3 regions of the Parageobacillus caldoxylosilyticus genome follow, and region 3 is predicted to be linked to each of the others. Evidence: riboswitches for the same ligand, from Rfam matches in the RefSeq annotation. Region 3 holds a riboswitch; each other region holds the start of a gene.

Region 1 (6,052 bases), 1.5 Mb from region 3:
TTTTCGCCGCGTTGTCCTTCCCTGGCCCGGCAAGTCTCCGGCGACGACATGATAGCCGCTTTGGACCAACTGCTCGATCAGCCATTGATACCGTCCGTGATGTTCAACCGCTCCGTGGACAATGACCACCGTTCCTTTTCCATCATTTGCCTCCCATTTCCACATGGCCAAATCTCCTCCATTTACGAATCGTGCCAATACTTGTACAATAATAATACCGAACCATTTTAGGAAAGGAAAGAAGCGTATGATTTACCCGTATAAAGGAAAAATTCCAAAAATCGCCGAATCTGCCTTTATTGCCGATTATGTCACCATCACCGGCGACGTTGTGATCGGGGAAGAAACAAGCATTTGGTTCAATACCGTCATTCGCGGCGATGTCGCCCCTACGATCATCGGCAATCGCGTCAATATTCAAGATAACTCAATTTTGCATCAAAGTCCAAATAATCCGCTTATCATTGAAGATGATGTCACCGTCGGACATCAAGTCATTTTACATAGCGCCATCGTCCGTAAAAACGCGCTAATCGGCATGGGCTCGATTATCCTTGATGGGGCGGAAATTGGCGAAGGGGCGTTTATCGGCGCCGGCAGCCTTGTTCCGCCAGGAAAAAAGATCCCGCCACATACCCTTGCATTTGGCCGCCCCGCTAAAGTCATTCGCGAACTGACCGATGAAGATGTCCGTGAAATGCAGCGAATCCGCCGCGAGTATGTAGAAAAGGGACAATACTATAAGGCTTTGCAGCTAAAACAAGGATAATCGTTCCTTATTCATTGTAATTCCGATTAATGAAGGAGTAACGTTATGTCTACCGTCTTACTTCTTTTCATCATTGCTATCGCATTGTTTATTATATTTTTCCGAACAAAAGCATTATCGAAATCGGCACTTGTTTCTCTTTTTATGTTTTGTCTTCTCGCAGCACTGTTGCTCAATCAAGAAATGAGAGCAGCGATCGCACATTTAAAACAATCTTATTTAGCAAGGGAAGAAGCACTGATAGAGAATGTTATTTCTCCTTCTGCTGAAAAGAAAATCAAACCTTCTGTGCTGCTTGATGTGCCAGTCATTCGCCAACTTCCCGAATTGCCGCGCGGTTGCGAAGTAACGAGCTTGGCAATGCTTCTTGAGGACGCCGGTGTACAAGCCGATAAACTGACGCTTGCTAAACAAATAAGAAAAGACCCCACTCCGTTTCAGCGAAAAAATGGCAAAGTGTATTTTGGCAATCCAAACAATGGCTTTGTTGGCGATATGTACTCACTCACCACACCAGGCTTAGGTGTGTATCATAAGCCAATTAAGCAACTTGCTGAAACGTATCTACCCGATAGAATCATTGACTTAACAGGAAGCGACTTTTCCGTGTTGCAGCAATATCTTTCGAAAGGAGTACCGATTTGGATCATTACCAACAGCACGTATAAAAAACTGCCGGAATCCGCTTTTCGCGAATGGGAAACGCCGAGCGGACCAATTAAAATTACGTATTACGAGCACTCCGTTGTAATTACAGGATATGACCAAGATTTTATTTATTTCAACGATCCACTTACAGGCGAAAAAAATAAAAAAGCACCCAAGACCGATTTTTTGGCTGCTTGGGTGCAAATGGGAAGACAAGCCATCACCTATCAACCTGATTAGCTTAATAGGAGGTGCTTGTCTTCTTTATATGCTTTTTTATATAGGTTGGAAAAATCATATTTTTTTTCGATATATACTTGGTGCCAAATCATAAAGACTAGCACAGTCCAGATTTTCCGGCTATGATCCGCTTTATTGGCGCAGTGCTCCTCTAACAGGCGATATAGCACATCTTTATGGAACAAGTGATCCGTTTCACTTTCTTTGATAACGGTTTTCGCCCAATCGTACATTTCATTTTTCAGCCAATGGCGAATTGGTACTGGAAAACCAAGCTTCTTGCGGTGAAGAACATGATCGGGAACAATGCCTTCTGCCGCTTTGCGTAAAATGTATTTCGTTGTATTATTAGCCGTTTTCATTTCCGGTGGAATTTTTGCTGCCACTTCAAAGACGGCTTTATCTAAAAACGGAACGCGCAATTCCAACGAATGTGCCATTGTCATTTTATCGGCCTTTAGCAAAATATCCCCGCGCAACCATGTATGAATATCAATATATTGCATACGGTTGACAGGAGGATAATGAGTGGTTTCCTCATAAAATGGACGGGTAATGATTGTATATTCCAGTCCGCGCTTGTATGCTTTTAGCAAGTTCTCTTTTTCTTCTTCGCTATACATTTTTGCGTTTCCTATATAGCGTTCTTCCATCGGCGTTAACCCGCGCTCGATAAAGCTTTTCCCTTTTACCCCTTCTGGAAGAATGCGGGCGATGATGCGCAATGCCGATTTTGCCGCGCCAGGCATCCACTCAAACATTTTTAATGACTGTGGTTCACGATAAATGTTATACCCTCCAAACAGCTCATCCGCTCCTTCTCCAGAAAGAACAACCGTTACATGCTTTCTTGCTTCGCGGGCGACGAAATAAAGCGGAACAGCCGCTGGATCGGCAAGCGGATCATCCAGATGCCAAATGATTTTCGGCAGCTCTTCCATGTATTCTTCTGGCGAAATAACGTAGCTGATGTTTTCCACCCCTAATTTCTCAGCCGTTTCTTTCGCTACCTCAATTTCGCTAAATCCTTCTCTTTCAAAGCCGACCGAAAAAGTTTTAAAGTTTGGATGAAATTGTTTGGCAATCGAAGCAATGAGCGAAGAATCGATTCCGCCGGATAAAAAAGAGCCAACCGGCACATCGCTGCGCATATGTACCCGCACGGAATCAAACAAAACATCGCGAATCTCTTTGACGAATTCATCTTCCGATTTCCATACTGGCTGAAACCGCGCTTTCCAATAACGGTGTACCGTTAATGGTTCACCGACTTTCTTTTTGATGTAATGACCCGGCTCTAATTTATTAATGCCAACGGACATTGTCATTGGCTCAGGCACGTATTGATATGTTAGGTAATGCTGAAGCGCGTCATAATCGAGAACATTGTTTTCCATCGCATGCAAGATGCTTTTCTTTTCCGATGCAAAAAACGTCCGCCCTTCTTCTTCAAGATAGAAAAATGGTTTAATGCCAAATGGATCACGTGCGGCAAAAATCGTTTTTTCTTCTTTATCCCAAATGACAAATGCAAACATGCCGCGAAGCTTCTCTACCGCTTTTTCTCTTTCATGACTATATAGCGCAATAATCACTTCCGTATCAGAATGTGTGGCAAATTCGTATCCCTTCGCACACAACTCTTCGCGTAGCTCAATATAGTTATAAATTTCTCCATTAAAAATAATCCAATATCGCTCGTTTGCGTACGATAACGGTTGATGACCCCCTTCTAAGTCGATGATGCTCAACCGACGAAAGCCAAAATGGACATAGTCATCGAAAAAATACCCCTCGTCGTCTGGACCACGGTGCGTGATCATATTATTCATTTCTTCAAACGTTTTCTTCCATTGCTCGTCTAGCATTTTTGGATGATCATAAACACATCCAATAAACCCGCACATGTGTATTTCACCCATTTCTTTATATTCATTCAGCATGCTGATTATATCATAGATTTGAAGCAATAAAACTATAAAATTTCCTTTTTTTAAATAAACCGTTAACATATCGATTGCAAAACCATTGAAATAACTTAATCTGCTTTTTTGAACAAAAAAAGAGAGCTACAGTTGCTGTAACTCTCCTTTCCATATTCATTAATTTATTGTTGCTTCGCCAAGGAAAAAGCTTGCTCTTTCAATGTTTCTGCTTTATCCGTGCGCTCCCACGGCAGGTCGATATCCGTGCGTCCAAAATGGCCGTAAGCAGCCGTTTGCTTGTAAATCGGACGGCGCAAATCTAACATTTTAATAATGCCTGCCGGGCGCAGATCAAAGTTGTTGCGCACGACTTCAATTAAAATGTCTTCCGATACTTTTCCTGTGCCAAATGTGTCAATGGAAATCGAAACCGGTCTTGCTACCCCGATCGCATAGGCTAGCTGCACTTCGCACTTATCGGCAAGTCCTGCCGCCACGATATTTTTCGCGACATAACGGGCCGCATATGCTGCAGAACGGTCTACTTTTGTCGGATCTTTTCCAGAGAACGCGCCGCCGCCGTGACGGGCATAGCCGCCGTACGTGTCTACAATAATTTTCCGTCCTGTTAAACCTGCATCCCCTTGAGGTCCGCCGATGACAAATCGTCCTGTCGGGTTAATAAAGTATTTTGTGTTTTCATCGATGAGCTCGTTTGGCACAACCGGCTTAATGACATGTTCTTTAATATCGCGTTCAATTTGCTCTTGCGTAATTTCCGGATGATGCTGTGCGGATACGACAATCGTATCCACGCGTACTGGTTTGCCGTTTTCGTCATATTCTACCGTTACTTGTGTTTTGCCATCTGGACGTAAATATGGCAAAATATCCTTTTTCCGTACTTCAGCCAAACGACGGGCTAAACGATGCGCCAAAGAAATCGGAAGCGGCATTAATTCTTTCGTTTCATTGCAGGCAAATCCAAACATCAGCCCTTGGTCTCCGGCACCGATCGCTTCGATTTCCTCGTCAGTCATCTGACCTTCACGAGCTTCTAACGCTCGATCGACCCCCATCGCGATATCCGGCGACTGCTCGTCAATCGATGTCAACACGGCGCATGTATCCGCGTCAAAACCGAATTTGGCGCGCGTATAGCCGATTTCGCGAACCGTATCGCGAACAATTCTTGGAATATCCACATATGTCGATGTCGTAATTTCTCCGCTTACGAGCACAAGCCCTGTTGTCACGCTCGTTTCGCAGGCGACACGAGCATTCGGATCTTTTTCTAAAATCGCATCTAAAATCGCATCGGAAATTTGGTCGCAAATTTTATCCGGATGACCTTCTGTTACAGACTCTGAAGTAAATAAACGTCTTTTTTTTGACATTCGGCATTTTCCTCCTCTTTCCTTAATCAAACATCAAAAAATGATGATGCCGCAAACGGCGGGCGATACGGTACTCATTTCCCTTATTTCATTTTCTCATATAAAAAAACCTTTCCTGTAACGGTGAGGAAAGGTCATTGCAATCGTATTGCTCCTTTCACTCTTATCGTTCAAGGACATCGCCTTGCCACAGGTTAGCACCATTTCACATGTTTCCAGTTGTGACGGTTGCTGGGCTTCATTGGGCCTGTCCCTCCACCAACTCGGGATAAGAGTATCCGTTCAATGACTTATCTTATCGTAATGAAACGGGAAAAGTCAACAAAATATGACGAATTTTTTTTGAAAAAAAAAGGAAAAATAAATAAAATAAATCGTCATAAATAGTATGGACTAATAACAAAAATGTGTTATACTATTTGCAGAGATTATTTAAATAAAAAAAGGCAGGTTTTGAACATGGGGATCGCAAAAATGACCAATAAACTTTCATTATTATTGCAACAACCAAACGTATTTCATAATTTATCGGTAGCCCAGCTGGTGGAAAAAGTGTTGCAGCGAAAGGAAGGCCAGTTAACAGCTACTGGGGCGGTAGCGGTAACAACAGGAAAGTATACAGGACGCTCGCCGAAAGATAAATACATTGTCGAAGAAGCCGCAACGAAAGAAAAAATCGATTGGGGAACCGTCAATCAGCCAATTTCGGAAGAAGTGTTTGAAAACTTATATAATAAAGTGCTTGATTATTTAATGAAACAAGATGAGATTTTTGTCTTTAAAGGATTTGCCGGCGCTGATTCTAAATATCGTTTGCCGATTCAAGTTATCAACGAATTTGCTTGGCACAATTTATTTGCCCATCAATTATTTATTCGCCCAAGTGCAGAGGAATTACAAACACACGAAGCGCAATTTACGGTGATCTCTGCTCCAAATTTCAAAGCAGATCCTGCGGTGGACGGAACAAGATCAGAAGCGTTTATTATCATTTCTTTTGAACGCCGCATCGTATTAATTGGCGGCACAGAATATGCTGGCGAAATGAAAAAATCGATTTTCTCGGTGATGAA
Region 2 (6,052 bases), 1.4 Mb from region 3:
TGCGAAAAAACGCGAAGCCGCAGCCGCGCTCATTGAAGCCGAACGTTATATTGTGTAATAATGGAAAGTACCAGGCTTGTCCTGGTACTTTGCATATAAAGGATGGGTGAAGATGGCGTTCACGTTTTATTGGTATCCAAAATGCGGCACGTGCCGGAAAGCAAAAAAATGGCTTGACGAACATGGAATCGACGTACAAGCAGTGCATATCGTCGAAAATCCCCCGACAAAAGCGGAATTGACAGAGCTTTATCGCAAAAGCGGGCTGCCGTTGAAAAAATTTTTCAATACAAGTGGTATGAAATACCGGCAGTTAGGGTTAAAAGAAAAAGTGAATACCGCTTCCGAGGAAGAGCTTCTTGAAATACTTGCCTCAGATGGCATGTTGATCAAACGGCCGATTTTAACCGATGGGAATCATGTCCTTGTCGGGTTCCAAGAGGAACAATATGAAAAATTTTTCAACGAATGAGACGAATTCAGTGAGTTTTTTGGTAAAATTGGTTATGATGAAAAAGAGCATATTTTTTGTCAATATGGAGGGATGCGAGCATGAATACACCGAAAGAATTACGCTATTCAGAAGAACATGAGTGGGTGCGTGTAGAAGGAGACAAAGTGCGCATCGGCATTACGGATTTTGCGCAATCCGAACTAGGAGATATCGTGTTTGTCGAACTTCCGGAAGTAGGAACGGAAATTACCGCCAATGAGCCATTTGGCAGCGTGGAATCGGTCAAAACGGTGTCCGAGCTTTATGCGCCGATCAGCGGCAAAGTCGTTGAAGTCAATGAAGAATTAAACGACAATCCAGAGTATGTCAATGAATCCCCATATGAAAAAGCATGGATGATTGTCGTCGAGCCGAAAGATATGAGCGAGATCGATAATTTATTAACAGCAGAGCAATATGAAGCAATGGTAAAAGAAGGTTAAACCTTCCTGCCATGAATCATAAAAAGGATGGACACCCTATACATAACTGAATGGACAAAAAGGGGTGCTCCTATGGCATTAGAAACAAGACAAGTCAACATCACCGATCGCGTGATAGGCAAAATAAACGGTGATTCGGTTGAACTATATGTGGGGAATGAGCAAATTGGCCATCTTCCTTTTTCACAAGCAAGCCATTTGTTGCAGTTAAAAAGTGGATATGAACAGAAAAATGGACAAATTTATAAGGAAATGACCGTCACCGTTGAGCCAGATCAAAAGTATGTCGATTGCGACGGTGAGGCTGGTTGGTGCTAAAAGCAACGGTGTGCTGCCGTTGCTTTCTTCTTGTTTTTATAAGATGCGGTTCATGAAGCGGCGCCCGCCCGTTTCTGCGACGGAAACCATGGCCGCCGTTGTCATATAAATAATAGTACAACGACATTTACTTTTGGGTGATTGTTTATGACGGAAATCGAAAAAGTGATTATTGTCGAAGGACGCTCTGACAAACAAAAAATCGCCAATATTCTAAATGAGCCGGTGGAAATTATTTGCACCAACGGGACAATCAGCGATGCCAGGCTGGAGGAGCTGATTGACGAGCTTTATTATAAAGACGTTTATATATTAGTCGATGCCGATGAAGCAGGCGAAAAATTACGCAAGCAGTTTCGCCGCGAGTTTCCAGAAGCGGAACATATTTATATTGACCGTGCCTACCGCGAAGTGGCAGCCGCGCCAAATTGGCATATTGCGCAAGTATTATTGCGTGCGAATTTTGATGTGCATATGAATTATTTATTGAAAAGGTGAATAGGCAATGAAAAAAATAGAGCCGTTTGAAATCGATGAAGTCATTCGCAACGAAGAGGTAGTTTGCCTTTATTTATATACGCCGATGTGCGGCACTTGTCAGCTTGCCAAACGGATGCTGGAAGTAGTCGAGGAATTGTTTCCGTTTCTTCCGTTTTACCAGACGGATATTAATTATATACCGAAGCGGGCGGTTGCATGGAAAATTGAAAGCGTTCCATGCCTTCTTTTATTTCAACGTGGTAATATCGTCAAAAAGTGGTATGCGTTTCATTCTGTTCCTTATTTGCATGAAACAATAAAAGAGATGTTGCCGAACAGCCATTAGATTTTTTGAATCCAAAGATAGACTAGTTCATCGACGATTTGTGAACGATTCCCCTCCCCCATGATGTGTTTGGCGCTCGCGTTGAAAACAGCAGTTATTTTGCCTCCATTTGACATATTTCTTGGGAAATGACGGGAATTTTGTTCTTTTTCTAAATGATTTGTCGAGCTTTTTCTAAAGGATTATTTTCGCTCATATGGAAATAAATGAAACAAAGGGGAGGCGGATAAAATGAATATGCGTGAACTAGTCAGCCAACTTGCCGAACGAATGCAAACATTAAATCATCTATTGCCGATTTTACCGGAAGAAGAGCTGTACGTTCGCTTTGAGTGCGAAACGGAAACAGCAGTCGTGGCCATTTCAAAACATCAAATCAGCCCAAAAGCGGAAGTAGACGAGCGTCGGGTATTAACGGTGCGCGGGTCAAAAGAAGCATTGGAATCGCTATTAAGCGGAAGGATGAAATTGCAGCAGCAAATTCGCCTGAAAGAAGTGTGTATTTCCGGAAGTTTCCGGCATATGTTATTGTTGGAGTCATTGCTTCACTTAGCCAAGCCATATCGATATGTTTGTTAAATAATGTTTCACATAATTTCCTATGCAAAAAATTCATAGGCGCAGAAAATAGTGCTGCCATTCAGAAAAAACTTTGATTACAAGAAGCGGAGAGGCTGCCCAGTGCAATCCCGCAATTGATTTTCCTAACACGGTGCTAATTCCAGGAACCTAGACGGCTCGAAAAGATCAAAAACATGTCCCCCTTCTCTCCCTGACAAGAGAGAGTTTTTATTACAAATCAAGGGGGGAACAGAGGATTTGGTCGTCTGTTGGGATTGGAAAACATCAATGAATGAATTGAGGATTTAGGGCAGACCATTGCCGCTGCGACGTGGATTACTTTGAATATTTCCGTTTCATCATAAAAGTAAGATTGCCGAAAAATATGGGAGAAAAATTTTTTTTGTTGACATGATTCGACATAAGATGATACAATCACATTCGTAAATTAATTTGTAATTAATTGAAGATTTGTAATTGAATAATATGATTGTTGCGCTCTTATCAAGAGAGGTGGAGGGATGTGCCCAATGAAGCCCGGCAACCGTCAGCATATACGCTGAAATGGTGCCAATTCACACAAAGCATCTGCTTTGGGAGATAAGAGACGGAATGGTAATGATTACCTTTCTGTTCTCTTCGAGCAGAAAGGTTTTCTTTTTGGAACGAGCCGCCTGCTAGATGAAGGAAGGTGAAAATGTGCATGATTACGTTGGAAAATGTGACAAAAATATATGAAGCGGCAAGCGGGTCGATCACCGCAGTCGACAATGTTTCTTTGCAAATTAAGGAAGGGGAAATTTTTGGAATTATCGGATATAGCGGCGCGGGGAAAAGCTCGCTCATCCGTCTTCTTAACGGATTGGAAAAACCGACAAGCGGTAAAGTCATTGTTGCCGGACGGGATATGGCTAATATTAAAGGAAAAGAATTGCGAAAGGCTCGCCAGGAAATCGGGATGATTTTCCAGCATTTTAATTTATTATGGTCAAGAACCGTTCATGAAAATATTGCATTTCCTTTAGAAATTGCTGGTATTCCGAAAGAAACGCGGAAAAAGCGGGTCGATGAGCTAATTCAGCTTGTCGGGCTGCAAGGAAGAGAACATGCTTACCCGTCACAGCTGAGCGGCGGGCAAAAGCAGCGCGTTGGCATCGCGCGTGCGTTAGCAAACAATCCAAAAGTGTTATTGTGCGATGAGGCGACATCCGCGCTAGACCCGCAGACAACCGATTCCATTTTGGAGCTTTTGGTGGATATTAATAAACGTTTAGGATTGACGATCGTATTAATTACCCATGAAATGCATGTGATTCGTAAAATTTGCGATCGCGTCGCAGTGATGGAGAACGGAAAAATTGTCGAGCAAGGCGAAGTGCTGCAAGTGTTCCGGCAGCCAAAACAAGAGATTACGAAACGGTTTGTGCAACAGGTTGTTGAACCGGAGGAAACAAAAGAAACGATTACCCATCTGCTCGATAAATATCCGAACGGAACGGTTATCCAATTGACGTTCGTCGGAGAGGCTGCGGAACAGCCGCTGATTGCCAATGTTGTGCGTCAGTTTCAAGTGGATGCAAATATTTTACAAGGGAAAATTTCACAAACTCATCAAGGCGCCTACGGTGTGCTGTTTGTTCATATGGATGGGGAAAAAGAGGAAGTGGCCCGCGCGATCGATTATATTCGCCAGCAGCAAGTGGCAGTGGAGGTGATTACGGATGCTCGCTAACCTCTTGCCGAACGTAGAATGGGATATGATTTGGGCGGCTACGGTTGAGACGCTTTATATGACAGGCGTCGCCGTTGTGGCGACATTTATATTGGGAACGATTCTTGGACTGCTTTTATTTTTAACGTCAAAGGGAAACCTCTGGGAGAACCGCCTGGTGAATATGATCATTGCTGCTATTGTTAATGTTTTCCGTTCCATTCCATTTATTATCTTAATTATTTTGTTAATCCCGTTTACGAAATTCGTTGTCGGAACAATGCTTGGCGCCAACGCGGCATTGCCGGCTTTGATTATCGGAGCAGCGCCATTTTACGCGAGAATGGTGGAAATTGCGCTCCGTGAAATTGATAAAGGCGTCATTGAAGCCGCGAAAGCGATGGGGGCATCGACGGCAACGATTATTTGGAAAGTGCTGCTTCCAGAGTCACTGCCTGCGCTTGTGTCTGGAATTACTGTAACGGCGATTGCTTTAGTCGGATATACGGCGATGGCAGGGGTTGTTGGTGCCGGCGGTCTTGGAAACTTAGCCTATTTAGAAGGATTCCAGCGCAGTCATAACGATGTCACGTTTGTCGCTACCGTTCTAGTTTTAGTAATTGTCTTTGTCATTCAGTTTATTGGTGACTTTGTCACTTCCAAAATAGATAAACGATAAAAAGGGGGAAATCGATATGAAAAAATGGATTAGTGCATTATTTGCCGTCGTTCTTGTGTTGGCATTGGCAGCATGCGGAGGCAATAACAACGCTGATGGTGGCAAAAAAGAAGGGAAATTAACAAAATTAGTCGTTGGAGCTTCCAATGTTCCGCATGCCGAAATTTTAGAAAAAGCAAAACCAATTTTAAAAGAAAAAGGCATTGATTTAAAAATTGTTACATTCCAAGATTATGTATTGCCAAACAAAGCGTTGGCGGATAAAGAAATTGACGCGAACTATTTCCAACACATTCCGTATTTAGAAGCGCAGAAAAAAGAACACGGATATGACTTTGTCAACGCTGGCGGCATTCATATTGAGCCAATCGGCGTTTATTCGAAAAAATATAAAAGCCTTGAAGAATTGCCAGACGGTGCGACGATCATCATGAGCAACTCGGTTGCCGACCATGGCCGCATTTTATCGATGCTGCAAGAAAAAGGATTGATTAAGTTAAAAGACGGCGTGGACAAAACAAAAGCAACAGTGAAAGACATTGTCGAGAATCCGAAACATTTAAAATTTAAAACAGATGTTGATGCGGGAATGCTGCCGCAAATTTATAAAAACGGCGAAGGCGATGCGGTCGTGATTAACGCGAACTATGCGCTAGATGCTGGCTTGGACCCTGCAAAAGACCCGATTGCTGTCGAGTCGCCGAAAAACAACCCATATGTCAATATTATCGCTGTACGTAAAGGCGATGAAAACCGCAAAGAAATTAAAACGCTTGTCGAAGTGTTGCAGTCGAAAGAAATTCAAGACTTTATTAAAAAAGAATATAAAGGCGCTGTCATTCCAGCGGCACAATAAAATAACGGAAGCGATTCGCTTCCGTTATTTCTTTTTTGGCAGCTTTTCGAGAATGGCGATCAGCAGCGTAATGATCAAAGAGCATTGAAGCGAAATAACGATGGTAACAATATCGGTTGGTTGAGCGTCTTCCAACAATGCCCCTACCAAGAAAAATAACAAGAT
Region 3 (6,052 bases):
CCATGAAAGCAGTGGCTTTTGTTTTGTCTTTGCGATCTCATCGGCGGCAATATTTTCATAGACAGTCAAGGCGGGAAAGAGAGCCGTATCGACTTCCTGAACCACTAAACCAATGCCCGCCTTTTTGGCATCAGCAGGCGAGGAAAACTGCTGCTCTTTCCCATCAATGGTAATCGTACCTTGATCAGGGGAAAGATCGCCTGCCAGAATTTTCATTAATGTGCTTTTGCCGGCGCCATTCATCCCTAAAAGGGCGTGAACTTCCCCAGGTTGAACATGGAGGCTCACGCCGTTTAATACGTTGATAGTTCCAAACGATTTATAAATATGATTCATATAAAGACCGCTCATTTGTTCTTCACCTGTGCTTCCAGCGTTTTCATCCAAGGGGAAACCGCCACATTCGACTGTCCCCATCCGGCGATGTATTGGTGAAGGTCTTTCATTGACACTTGTTGGTTAGGCAAATCGGATCGTTTGACTAAATGCGGTTCTAGCGAATAAATGTTTGGCGTTCTTTCCCCGGCGATTTTTTGATAAGCAAAGCGGACTTGAACGCGGCCGACTTCCGCCGGGTCTGTTGCGGTCGTAGCGACCCACGGGCTGTTTGGTTTTTGCATTATTTGCAAATCTTCATCGCTTAAATCGATGCCATATACTTTAATTTCATTGCGTCCTGCTTGCTCGATCGCTCGCGTTGCGCCTTTGGCAAATTCGTCCCAAGTCGCAAACACCGCATCAATATCGCCTTTATTCGGATATTTTTTCAAAATCGCTTCCATTTGCGTTTGCGTGTCCAAGGCGGTATTGGCGCTGGCTGTACCGAATTTCGCCACTTCTTTGATGTTCGGATAGCGTTTTTTAAACGCATCGTAAATCACATGGCGCCGCTCCATCGGTGTAAATCCGCCGACCCAAATCGTGACGATGTTTCCTTCGCCGTTTAAGTCTTCGGCCAACGTTTTTAACGTCTTCCAGGCGAGGCTGTAGTCGTCTTGGTCAATGACCGTTACGCCTGGGATGTTTAAATCGTTGTCAAACGCGACGACAGGAATGCCTTTCGCGACCGCCTTTTTCACCGGTCCTTCGAGCGCATCCGCCCGGCCATGGTCTAATAGAATCGCATCAACGTTTTGCGTAATCGCTGTTTCGACATAAGAAGCCATTTTCGTTAAATCGTTGTCCGCATTGTAAATTTGCACTTCGCCGCCAAATTTTTGCACTTGTTCTTTTACCCCGGCGATATATTGCGAAGAAAAGGTGCCAATCGACATTTGCATAATGGCGGCGATTTTAATCGGTTTCTTTAATTTATCAGGGATTTCTGCTTGTTCGGTTGCCGCCGCCGTCGTTTCGGCCGTTTTCTCAGCCGTGCCGTTTTCTTGTTTGGCCGGTTTCGGACTGACGGCATCTTGTTCGTTCATGCAGCCGCTAAGGATGACGATAGCGGAAAAAAGAAGTGCCAATAAATAGTTAAGTCTAAATCGCTTCATGCTGTTCCCCCTTTGCAAATAGTGCTGGAAGTTCCGTTTCATAATTGCCGCGAATGATGCCTTGTTCGGTAATGATAGCCGTAATGAGATGGTGCGGCGTAACGTCAAAGGCCGGATTATAGACGTTTACTCCTTCCGGGGCGATCGGCGTTCCGGCGATATGTGTCACTTCCTCTGGTTTGCGTTCCTCGATTGGAATTTCTTCTCCTGTTTTTGTCGCTAAATCGATCGTTGACAGCGGCGCGGCTACATAAAACGGAATGCCGAATGCTTTAGCCAGCAAGGCAAGGCCAAACGTGCCAATTTTATTGGCTGTATCGCCGTTGGCGGCAATGCGGTCGGCGCCGACGATGACGGCGGTAATGTTTTTCGCCTTGATCGTTTGTGCCGCCATATTATCGGTAATAAGCGTCACATCTACGCCAGCCTGCATTAATTCCCACGTCGTCAATCTTGCCCCTTGCAGGACAGGGCGTGTTTCCGACGCGTACACGTGCAGATTCATTCCTTTTTCTTTCGCCAAATAAAACGGGGCAAGCGCCGTGCCGTAACGGGCGGTGGCGATCGATCCGGCGTTGCAAATCGTTAAAATGCGGTCGCCGTTTTGAAACAAGGAAAGCGCATGTTCCCCGATTCGCCGGCAAACGTCCTCATCTTCAATTTGAATACGAATCGCTTCATGGACGAGCGTTGTTTTTGCTTCATTGACAGAGGAAGCATGGGCGATGCTGGCAACAAGGCGGTCCAGCGCCCAAAACAGATTGACTGCTGTTGGCCGGGCGCTTGCTAAGTAGTCACGGTCTTTTTGCAACTGTTTTTTAAAATGTTCCAGTGATTCTGTTTCATATTGCTGGGCGGCAAGCGCGAGGCCGTAAGCGGCGGCAATGCCGATTGCCGGGGCGCCGCGCACTTTCAGCGACGCAATCGCCTCCCAAACGTCTTCAATATTTTCCAATCGCAAATATTCCGTCACTAACGGCAGCTTTTGTTGATTTAAAATCGTAATATGCGTGTCGTTCCATTCTACAGAGCGTGGGATTGCGAATGGTTCTGCCATATGGTTCTTCCTTTCATTGTGTTAATTCGTTGGTGCTAGCACTGTTTGTGCGAAAAGAGAACGAATTTCTTTGATGCTAGATAATGTTTCACGTCGCAAGATAAGGCTTCTGCCAAGGCGAAGCGCGTGGCGTTTTGCTTGCAAACGTTCCTCTTTATTTTCGATGCCGTCCAGGTCGGCGACATGTGCCAAGCCAATTGTGCGGCGGATCACTTCGCAGCCGGCAAAGCCGATCGCATCGACAAAGGTATGATGCAGCACCTCTTCTAATAGTCCTTTCGTTTTCGCATACGGTTCGACATTGTGCGTATGCCAAAGTTCAGAAAAGACGGTTGTAAATACTTTCCATGTGTTGTCAATATGAGCAAATAACGGCTCTTGCTGCGATTCTGGGCGGGACAACGCATTTAACAGCAAGTTTGCGAAAAACTGGCCGATGTCAAATCCAAATGGACCGTAAAACGCAAACTCTGGATCAATGATTTTCGTTTCTTTGTCGCTGGCGAAAATGCTGCCTGTGTGCAAGTCACCGTGAATGAGCGCATCCCCTTCGGTTAAAAACTTGCGCTTTAATTTGGCAACCTCTAAGTGAAGTTTGTCATCGTTCCAAAGCGATTCGACATCGTCGCGCAGTTCTTCTTCAAAGTTGTTCGTTTCATGATTAAAAAACGGATCGGTAAATACAAGATCTTCCGTGATTTTGCACAGTTCCGGATTGACAAAGCTTTGCGCCAGCTGTTTTTTTTCTTGCTGATTCATGCCGAAATCCGACGTGTAAAATAACGTTTTTGCGATAAATTCGCCGATATGCTGAGATAGAAGCGGATATGTTTTCCCTTCAATCAAGCCTTTGCGGGCAATTTGCAAACGCGACAAGTCTTCCATCACGGTAATGGCTAAAGATTCATCGGAATAGTAAACTTTTGGTACATATTGCGGCGCATAGCCGGCAAATGTGCGCAGCGCATTGCTTTCGATTACCGCGCGTTTTAAGGTGAGCGGCCAGCTTTCCCCAACGACTTTCGCATATGGAAGGGCTTGTTTGATGATAATCCCTTTTTTCGCTTCTTTATCGACGATGCGGAAAACGAGATTAAGGTTACCGTCCCCGATTTCCCGGCAGACAAGCGGCGCTCCTTCGCGGAAGAGGCCGAGGCGCACGGCTAAAGAAATGGCTCCTTGTTCTGTTAATGGTTCATAAACGGATGAATGTGAGATCGACATTGGAATAAAATCCCCCTTCAGCAAATAAATTAAAAAGCCTCTTTCTGCATAGAAAGAGGCTTGAAGATTCCAAGTCTTCGCACCTCTTATCTTCCAGAAAGAACAAGTCTTTCTGTTGGACTTAGCACCGTGCCCTGCGGAAGATGAAACTTCCGGCGCCGAAAAAAACGTGCGCCCTATCTCACGATAGTATTACGGTCGGTTGCTGGGCTTCATTGGGCCAATTCCCTCAGCCAACTCTTGATAAGAGTATTTTCAGTATATTCATTTTTCGAATTTTTGCTTATGTTAGAAAATATTTGTGCGTTTGATTCGAATCATACACGCTGACGAATTCATTTGTCAATACTTTTTTTAAAATTTTTTTCTGCCGTCTGATAATATTCGGGACGGCGATCGGCAAAAATCGGGATGCGCGCCCGCACTTCCTGCACTTTTTGCAAATCGATTTGCGCGGTGAGTGCGCAAGGCTCCTCGCCCGCCTCGGCAATGATTTCTCCCCATGGATCGATGATCATGGAATGGCCGGCAAACACGTTGTTCGGGTCGCTGCCGGCGCGGTTGCAAGCGACGACATAGCATTGATTTTCAATGGCGCGCGCCGCAAGCAGCGTGCGCCAATGGGCAAGGCGGGGGAGCGGCCACTGGGCAACGACAAACAGCACTTCCGCCCCCTGGACCGCATGGACGCGGATCCATTCCGGAAAGCGGATGTCATAGCAAATGACACCGGCGCATAAGGTGTTTTCGAGCGTAAATAAACCGGTATCCTCCCCAGGCTGGAGGTAAAGATGCTCATCCATCAACTGAAAGAGGTGCAGTTTGCTGTATTCGCCAACGACCGTGCCGTTTCGGTCGACGACATACATCGTGTTTGTCACGCCTTTTGCCGTTTTTTTGGCGACTGAACCGGCGACAAGATGGACGCGGTACGATTTTGCCAGTTTTGTCATGAACGTTTTCGCGCGTTCGCCATTTTCATCGGCGATTTCATCGAGACGAGTTAAGTCATAGCCAGTCGTCCATAGTTCAGGAAGAACGATGACATCCGGACGTTCTTTTGCAATTTTTTCTATTTCTCTTTCTACAACCTGTTCGTTTTCGTGCGGACTGCCGAAGACAATATCCAGCTGCAGGCAGGCAATTTTTAATGTCATTCGTGTTCACCTCGAAAAAATTTACTTTACATTTTGATTTTTACGATATATGATGTTGCACTAGAATTTCAAGAAATTTTTGAGAAGGTGTTAAGCATGACAAAACAATTTCCGTTATCCGACCTGTTAGAAGGGCTTCCAAAGCAGTTTTTCGCCTCATTAGTCGCGAAAGTAGCCAAAAAAATCGCGGAAGGATACGATGTCATCAATTTAGGACAAGGAAATCCGGATCAGCCGACACCGCCGCATATCGTCGAAGCGATGCAAAAGGCGGTGGCAAACCCGAAATATCACAAATATTCGCCGTTTCAAGGGTATTCTTTTTTGAAACAGGCGGTTGCCGAGTTTTACGAACGGGAATACGGCGTGACCGTTGACCCCGAAAAAGAAGTCGCCATTTTGTTCGGCGGTAAAGCGGGGCTTGTCGAGATTCCGCAATGCCTCGTGAATCCTGGTGATATCGTGCTCGTTCCTGACCCGGGGTATCCTGACTATTGGTCGGGGATTGCGCTGGCGCGTGCAAAAATGGTGATGATGCCATTGCGTGCCGAACATGGGTTTTTGCCTGATTATAGTGACATTCCTCGCCATATTGCAGAAAAAGCTAAACTTATGTTTTTAAATTATCCAAATAATCCAACCGGAGCGACTGCTTCGCAGGAATTTTTCGAGGAAACGGTGTCGTTTGCCGCCAAGCGCGGGATTTGCGTCGTCCATGATTTTGCTTACGGTGCGATTGGCTTTGATGGAAAAAAACCGGTTAGCTTCCTTCAGGCAGAAGGGGCAAAAGACATCGGCGTGGAAATTTATACGTTTTCGAAAACGTATAATATGGCGGGCTGGCGCGTCGCATTTGCCGTCGGCAATGAAAGCGTGATTGCGGCGATTAATTTGCTTCAGGACCATTTATACGTCAGCCTGTTTGGCGCGATTCAAGAAGCGGCAGCAACCGCCCTTCTTTCCTCGCAGCGCTGCGTCGAAGAGCTTGTCGCCTTGTATGAATCGCGGCGCAATACGTTTATAGCGGCATTGCGGCAAATCGGCTGGGATGTTGCGCCGCCAAAAGGCTCGTTTTTCGCGTGGCTGCCGGTGCCGCATGGCTGGACGTCGGAACGTTTTTC

The links. A riboswitch is a leader RNA that binds a small molecule or an ion and turns the genes downstream of it on or off. The one in region 3 is predicted to bind S-adenosylmethionine.
Region 1: it holds a riboswitch for S-adenosylmethionine, as region 3 does, so the genes downstream of both, metK (methionine adenosyltransferase) here and mtnK (S-methyl-5-thioribose kinase) in region 3, are expected to answer to the same signal.
Region 2: it holds a riboswitch for S-adenosylmethionine, as region 3 does, so the genes downstream of both, BV455_RS11455 (methionine ABC transporter ATP-binding protein) here and mtnK (S-methyl-5-thioribose kinase) in region 3, are expected to answer to the same signal.

What each region holds. Positions count from the first base shown of each region.
Region 1 covers NZ_CP040553.1:2,402,371-2,408,422, reverse strand. The annotation lists gene BV455_RS12285 (alpha/beta hydrolase) at 1-165, opposite strand, end outside; gene BV455_RS12280 (gamma carbonic anhydrase) at 248-769, shown strand; gene BV455_RS12275 (C39 family peptidase) at 815-1,657, shown strand; gene asnB (asparagine synthase (glutamine-hydrolyzing)) at 1,654-3,564, opposite strand; gene metK (methionine adenosyltransferase) at 3,765-4,979, opposite strand; SAM riboswitch class I at 5,140-5,254, opposite strand; gene pckA (phosphoenolpyruvate carboxykinase (ATP)) at 5,439-6,052, shown strand, end outside.
Region 2 covers NZ_CP040553.1:2,265,290-2,271,341, forward strand. The annotation lists gene BV455_RS11420 (acyl-CoA dehydrogenase family protein) at 1-58, shown strand, start outside; gene BV455_RS11425 (arsenate reductase family protein) at 113-472, shown strand; gene gcvH (glycine cleavage system protein GcvH) at 553-936, shown strand; gene BV455_RS11435 (YusG family protein) at 1,009-1,254, shown strand; gene BV455_RS11440 (toprim domain-containing protein) at 1,402-1,752, shown strand; gene BV455_RS11445 (thioredoxin family protein) at 1,760-2,080, shown strand; gene BV455_RS11450 (SCP2 sterol-binding domain-containing protein) at 2,312-2,659, shown strand; SAM riboswitch class I at 3,140-3,248, shown strand; gene BV455_RS11455 (methionine ABC transporter ATP-binding protein) at 3,345-4,373, shown strand; gene BV455_RS11460 (methionine ABC transporter permease) at 4,363-5,031, shown strand; gene BV455_RS11465 (MetQ/NlpA family ABC transporter substrate-binding protein) at 5,048-5,887, shown strand; gene BV455_RS11470 (hypothetical protein) at 5,912-6,052, opposite strand, start outside.
Region 3 covers NZ_CP040553.1:869,595-875,646, reverse strand. The annotation lists gene BV455_RS04455 (sugar ABC transporter ATP-binding protein) at 1-351, opposite strand, end outside; gene BV455_RS04450 (sugar ABC transporter substrate-binding protein) at 348-1,493, opposite strand; gene mtnA (S-methyl-5-thioribose-1-phosphate isomerase) at 1,480-2,550, opposite strand; gene mtnK (S-methyl-5-thioribose kinase) at 2,572-3,774, opposite strand; SAM riboswitch class I at 3,858-4,024, opposite strand; gene BV455_RS04435 (carbon-nitrogen family hydrolase) at 4,110-4,931, opposite strand; gene BV455_RS04430 (pyridoxal phosphate-dependent aminotransferase) at 5,028-6,052, shown strand, end outside.